DNA from 3 places in the Anaerostipes sp. AF04-45 genome. Region 3 is predicted to be linked to each of the others. Evidence: predicted binding sites of a transcription regulator. Region 3 holds the regulator's gene; each other region holds the start of a gene.

Region 1 (2,272 bases), on a different contig from region 3:
TGCTTTCGCATTCGGTCCTACAACGTTATCGTCTGCTGCAAACTTTACTTCCTGACCTAATAACTCACTCAAACGTGCTGCTACCGGTGCAAGAGATAATTCCGGTTTTGGCTCTCCTTTCGGTTTTCCTAAATGAGAGCAGAGAATGAGTTTTCCGCCGTCTGCGATTAACTTCTTTAATGTAGGAAGGGCCGCAACCAAACGGTTTTCATCTGTGATCTTTCCGTCCTGAAGCGGAACGTTGAAGTCACAGCGCACTAAGACTTTCTTTCCTTTTACGTTGATATCATCTACTGATTTTTTGTTTAACATGTTCTTTCCTCCTGGGATTTCTTATAGGATTAAATCGAATGCCTATCCTGTCGGATCGCTTTCTTAAAATACAAGAAACAGGTCCGGTCCAAAAAGACCGGACCCGTTTGAGTCTTTATAACTGCACTGAATCGCGAAGCTTGTCCGCATCCACAATTATGCTAATTCTGCAAAGTATTTGATTGTTCTTACCATCTGGCTTGTGTAAGAGTTTTCATTGTCATACCAAGAAACTACCTGAACTTCGTATAATCCGTCACCAACTTCAGTAACCATTGTCTGAGTTGCATCGAATAAAGAACCATATTTGATTCCGATGATGTCAGAAGATACTAATTCTTCTTCTGTGTATCCGAAAGACTCTGTAGCTGCTGCTTTCATAGCTGCGTTGATTCCGTCAACAGTTACGTTGTCACCCTTAACTACTGCTGTTAAGATTGTTGTAGATCCTGTCGGAACCGGTACACGCTGAGCAGATCCAATTAATTTTCCGTTTAATTCTGGAATAACTAATCCGATAGCTTTTGCTGCTCCAGTAGAGTTAGGAACGATATTAACTGCTGCAGCACGTGCTCTTCTTAAATCACCTTTTCTCTGAGGTCCGTCAAGAGTCATCTGATCTCCTGTGTAAGCATGTACTGTTAACATGATACCAGACTGAACCGGTGCATACTTGTTAAGAGCATCAGCCATAGGCGCTAAGCAGTTTGTTGTACAAGAAGCTGCTGAGATGACTGTGTCTTCTTTTGTCAATGTTTCGTGGTTTACATTGTATACGATAGTTGGAAGATCGTTTCCAGCTGGCGCAGAAATAACAACTTTCTTAGCTCCTGCCTGAACGTGTGCAGATGCTTTGTCTTTAGATGTATAGAATCCTGTACATTCTAATACAACGTCTACGTCTAATTCTCCCCAAGGAAGTTTTGTTGCGTCTGCTTCTGCATAGATTTCAATTTCTTTTCCGTCTACTACGATTGAAGATTCTTTTGCTTCTACTTTGTCAGCTAATGCATATCTTCCCTGTGCAGAATCATACTTTAATAAGTGTGCTAACATCTTAGGATTTGTTAAATCGTTGATTGCTACAACTTCATAACCTTCAGCTCCGAACATCTGTCTGAATGCAAGACGTCCAATACGTCCAAATCCATTAATCGCTACTTTTACTGCCATCTCAATTCCTCCTAAGTCTTGAATGAATAATTTAATGTTGTCTGTCAATTGTCAATCTATTGACAAACTTCCTTTTTATTTTAAACAATATGTCCAAAAATATCAAGTCTATTTTAGCATTTCTCTCATGTATACAAAATCATATCTTTGTACAAGATTACCAAAAGCTTTATTTCTCATTCTCATCAATGATATAATTGGCAATATTGTCTGCATAGTCAGAAATACGCTCCAGACTTGTCATCATATCAATATAGATCACACCAGCCTCCGGCAGGCAGGATTCCCGTTCCAGCCGTTTAATATGCTGTTTCCGGTACTGTTTTTCTATTCTGTCTACTTCTTCCTCTCCCTGAATGGCCTGTTTCGCAATTTCCACATCATCTTTCTCAATCGCTCTGATGGCATAATCAAATGTTTTAATGACCTGTGCCGTCATTTTGTGCAATTCGTCCTTTGCCAGATCAGAAAATGCAATTTTGTCGTCATGCTTCGTCTGCATAAATTCGGCAATATTCTCTACGTGATCTCCCGCTCTTTCAATATCCGATATAGTGTAGAATAAATCCGTGACAATTTTACTCTGTTTCTCCGTCAGCGCCAGATTGCTGATCTTCACAAGATATCCGGTGATCATAGTTTCTAAATGATTGATGACCTTTTCATCCCTGAACACCTTGTCCAGCTGTTTCTCACTCGGCTGCGGATTCATAGCTTCCTTTGTAACGCGCTTCATATTCTTCAGAACGATGTCACCCATGCGCACTACTTCTTTGACTGCGTTTTC
Region 2 (2,272 bases), on a different contig from region 3:
ATCCTTCCTGAGCACCCACCGCATAGGCTGCAATCATGATGCCTTCGATCATCTTGTGGGGATCTCCCTCCATGATGCTCCGGTCCATAAATGCACCCGGGTCTCCCTCGTCTCCGTTGCATACGACATAGCGGATTTTCTCTTCCTGTCCGGCTACTTGGGACCACTTATACCCTGTCGGGAAACCTCCGCCTCCCCGCCCTCTTAAGTTCGACTCAGATATTTCGCTGATCACCTCTTCCGGCTTCATGTCAAACAGTGCTTTTTCCAGAGCCTCGTATCCGCCGATGGACAAATATTCCTCTATGTGTTCTGCGTCAATATGCCCGCAGTTTTTCAGCACGATTCTCGTCTGTTTTTTATAGAAGGGAATCTCTTCCTGTCTCTGATATTCAATTCCATCCCTCTTGAATAACAGATGCCTGATCGGTTCCCCCTTTTCGATCGTCCTGTGAAAAATTTCCTCACAGTCTTCCAGCTTCACCTTCGTATATAGGATTCCCTGAGGCTCGATCCTCATCAAAGGACCCATCTCGCAGAAGCCATGGCATCCGCTTTTTTTAATTCCAATCTCACCGTCTCCGTGTGCAATCTCCGGTCCGAAATGGACTTCTACGTCTGGATGTTCCCCCACTAACTCACACATCCTGTCATAGATGGCACCGGACCCTCCGGAAAGACAGCCTGTACCTGCACAGATCAGGACCCGGCACTTACTTTTGTTCATCTGCTCCCTGGAAGTCTGACGGATCTGTCCGAGAGCTTCTCTGTTTTCAATCTTTTTCATCATCTAAGCTCCTCTCAGTTCTCGAATCAGTTCAGCGGCAGCATCCGGGGTCATCGCCGGATAGACTTTGTCATTGACGGTGAGGACCGGTGCAAGACCGCAGGCGCCGAGACAGGAAACGGTCTCCAGCGTGAACATCATATCATCCGTAGTCGCTTTCTCCTCTGAAAGCCCCAGTTCACTGTAAAGACGTTCCAGAATGGAGACCGATTTGCGGACATGACAGGCTGTTCCGTTGCAGACTTTAATGATATATTTTCCTTTTGGCTCAAAAGAAAAATTTTCATAAAAGGTCGCAACACTGTACGCCTTGGCTTCGTCAATGGACAGCTTTGATGCCACATAACTTAAAAGCTCCGGCGGAAGATAGCGGTATTCTGCCTGAATATCCTGGATGATCGGGATCAAAGCAGCCTGCGTAAGCCCGTGAGATGCTATGATCTCATCTGTTTTGTCATAGTAGGCCTGGTTTAACATGAGATACCTCCTTTACGTTGTGCATTTTGGTTAAATTTTTATCAATCACCGTTAATTATATGTCAATTTTGACTGATTATCAATAAAATAAGTATAAAACTTTTCACCAAACCGCAGAAAGTCCCACAGTGATAAAAGACAGCAGTCTTTTTCACTGTGGGACTTTCTTTCATTATTTTTTACATCGCCAGTTTAAATATTTCTACAATATCTTCTGTATTTAAGCGGCGCACCCAGCCGATGCTTCCGTCCTCATGGACAACGCGTACTCGTTTCGCCATGCGCTCCATCACTTCTTCATCTAAATCCTCAACTCCGGGAACATCCCTTAATTTTGTCGGAACTCCAAGGCTTAAGAAAAACAATTCTAAACGGTCGATGGCTTCCAGTACAGTTCTCTCCGGATCGCCATAGTCCATAGACACTCCCATAACACGAGTTGCCCATTTTATAAATTTGTCCATATTGTCTTTGTACACATATTTCATCCATGCAGGAGTAATCACCGCAAGCCCTGCTCCATGAGTTACGCTCTGGTATTCACCGGATAACTCATGCTCGATGAAATGGGATGCCCAGTCGCCGGTTCTTCCCATGCCGGTCAGACCATTGTGCGAAAGGGTCGATGCCACCATGATGCTGGCTCTTGCCTCGTAATTTTCCGGATCTTTCATGAGAATCCGTCCGCAGTCCATACATGTGTGGAAAATAGCCTCACATAAATAGTCCGTCAGTATGTCATTCTCCTTTTCAGGAGTAAAATATCTCTCAAAGGAGTGAGACATGATGTCAATGATACCGCATGCCGTCTGGAATGGAGGCAGAGTCATTGTAAGTTCCGGATTTTCAATGGCAAATCTGGCACGGTTGATGTCATTGTCACAGAACCGTTTTAAGTTTTCGTCTGCTTTTGTAATAACACAGCTGTTAGACGCCTCACTTCCTGTGGCGGCAATGGTAAGAATGACACCTAGAGGAGTACTCTTTGTCGGCACATCATGAGGTACC
Region 3 (2,272 bases):
CTTCCATTAATCCTTTCCACAGCAGTACGGTATGTCCCCGATACCTCTCTGGAAAGGCCTACGCCAAACAGTCCTTCCAAAATCCAGTCATAATCCTTATAATCTATCTCTTCTTTTTGCTCATATCCAAGCCGTGCAAGGATATCGTACTGCGTCTTTAAGTCTGCGGATGCCTGAGACAGATCCCCTACGACTGTAAAATCCACTGAATACCCTTCTTCCAGAAGGATTCTGGCCGCAGCCAGCGCATCTCCCCCGTTATTTCCGCATCCTGCCACAGAAAGAATCCTGTTATTTTTTCTGACTGTTTCCATGAGCCTTCGGGCAATTTTTTCGCTGGCCCTCTCCATCAGCACCAGGCCAGGAATCCCTATCTTCTGTATGGTCTCCTTATCAACATCCTGCATTTCCTGATTTTTTAAAACATATTTCATAGACACTCTCCTATGACAAAAGCCTGTGCCAGCCCCCCTGTGTTCGTAACCGACACATGAAATTTCGTAATCTTCCTATCTGATGCCATTTTTTCGGCTCTGCCTGTGAGTTTCACATAAGGTGCTCCTTTTGAATTCCGAAACACTCCGATCTCATAGGGCTCCAATCCGAAGAAGCCGGTTCCAAATACCTTGGAAACGGCTTCTTTAACTGCAAAATTACCAGCAAGAGTCGTACTGTTTAAACCTGCGCATGCCAGTTCCTCTTCTGAAAAAATCCGGCTCAGGCGGTTCTTTCTCTCCACCATCTTCTGTACCCGCCCGATTTCTATCAGGTCAGTTCCTATACCGACAATCATGGCGTTCCTCCCGTCTTTACTCCGCGCCTTCGCTGTCTTCCCTGCTGTGAATATTGTAAGTCAGCGTCATGAGGCTTTCTGCCAAATGGACATTCTCCACGGTCACACTGTCCGGCAGCGTGAGATCCACAGGGGCAAAGTTCCAAAATCCTTTGATGCCCCACGACACAAGATCTTTGGCAATCTTCGGCGCCTGGTCCTGCGGAAGCGTGAGGGCTGCAATCTTGATCTCATGATTCTTTATAAACTCTTCCATATCGTCAATATCGTGCACTTCCACTCCGTGCACCGTGATGCCGATCAGCTTCGGATTCACATCGAACAGCGCAATCACCTGAAAACCAATGCTGTTATTGTTAAAATCCTGATAATTAGCCAATGCCTGCCCCAGATTGCCGGCACCAACGATGATCATCTGATTGCTTTTGTCAAGTCCCAGAATCTTTCCGATCTCCACGTAAAGATTTTCTACATTGTAGCCGTATCCTTGCTGCCCGAAACCTCCAAAATTATTCAGGTCCTGCCGGATCTGGGATGCAGTTACTTTCATCCTCTCGCTCAGCTCTTTGGATGAGATCCTCGTAATATTTTTTGCTTTCAAAGCCCCCAAATAACGGTAATATCTAGGTAATCTCTTTATAACTGCCGGTGATATATTCTTATCCATTGATGACATTATTACCCTCCCACTTATTTTATTAACTACTCAAATTAAATAAATTATATAAGATTGTCTAATATCTGTCAAACTTTTCAGTGCGTTTTTTCAGAAATTATGTTATGCTTATAAAGAATTTTTACAGCTTAGAAATTTTGAAGGAGTGCACTATGGTTTTATCTTGTCAGAATATACATAAAACATTTGTCGACCAGGAAGTCCTGAAAGGAATTTCCTTTCATATCAATGAAAAGGACCGGCTTGCCGTCATCGGCTTAAACGGTGCCGGAAAGTCCACCCTGCTCAAGATCATCATGGATCAGATGACACCCGATGACGGGGAGATCCACAAAAAGAAGGACGCCGATATCGGCTATCTCGCACAGCATCAGGACCATACTTCTTCCCGCACCATTTATGAAGAGCTTTTGACCATAAAACAGGATGTGATCGAACTGGACAAAAAACTCCGCTCTCTGGAGCATATGATGAAGCATTTAAGCGGCACAGAGCTCGAAGAAAAGATGGAGGAATACACCAGGGCCACTCATTTATTTGAACAGAAAAACGGTTTTGCTTATAAAAGTGAGATCACAGGAATCTTAAAAGGACTCGGGTTTCAAGAGGAAGATTTTCAAAAAAAAATCGAGACTCTGTCCGGAGGACAAAAGACAAGGGTCGCTCTCGGAAAACTCCTGCTGATGAAGCCAGAGATCCTTCTCCTGGATGAGCCTACCAACCATTTGGATGTAGATTCGATCCAGTGGCTGGAAACCTATTTAAGCCACTATGAGGGCGCTGTCATCCTGGTCTCCCATGAC

Evidence for each region. The regulator Rex, encoded in region 3, represses fermentation and respiration genes when NADH is low (regulators of the CRP and FNR family bind a similar motif). The targets are predictions, from matches to a motif close to ATTGTTAANTANTTAACAAT.
Region 1: gap (type I glyceraldehyde-3-phosphate dehydrogenase) is a predicted target of Rex. The motif match lies at 1,533-1,552, and genes of this name have one in related genera.
Region 2: DWV34_RS14820 (complex I 24 kDa subunit family protein) is a predicted target of Rex. The motif match lies at 1,291-1,310, and genes of this name have one in related genera.

Annotation. Positions count from the first base shown of each region.
Region 1 is NZ_QTXQ01000006.1:217,900-220,171, forward strand. Features, by position in the region: gene DWV34_RS11170 (phosphoglycerate kinase) at 1-312, opposite strand, end outside; gene gap (type I glyceraldehyde-3-phosphate dehydrogenase) at 469-1,485, opposite strand; gene DWV34_RS11180 (Na/Pi cotransporter family protein) at 1,655-2,272, opposite strand, start outside.
Region 2 is NZ_QTXQ01000012.1:16,808-19,079, forward strand. Features, by position in the region: gene nuoF (NADH-quinone oxidoreductase subunit NuoF) at 1-790, opposite strand, end outside; gene DWV34_RS14820 (complex I 24 kDa subunit family protein) at 791-1,264, opposite strand; gene DWV34_RS14825 (iron-containing alcohol dehydrogenase) at 1,444-2,272, opposite strand, start outside.
Region 3 is NZ_QTXQ01000004.1:105,051-107,322, reverse strand. Features, by position in the region: gene DWV34_RS07320 (bifunctional ADP-dependent NAD(P)H-hydrate dehydratase/NAD(P)H-hydrate epimerase) at 1-434, opposite strand, end outside; gene acpS (holo-ACP synthase) at 431-793, opposite strand; gene DWV34_RS07310 (redox-sensing transcriptional repressor Rex) at 810-1,469, opposite strand; gene abc-f (ribosomal protection-like ABC-F family protein) at 1,622-2,272, shown strand, end outside.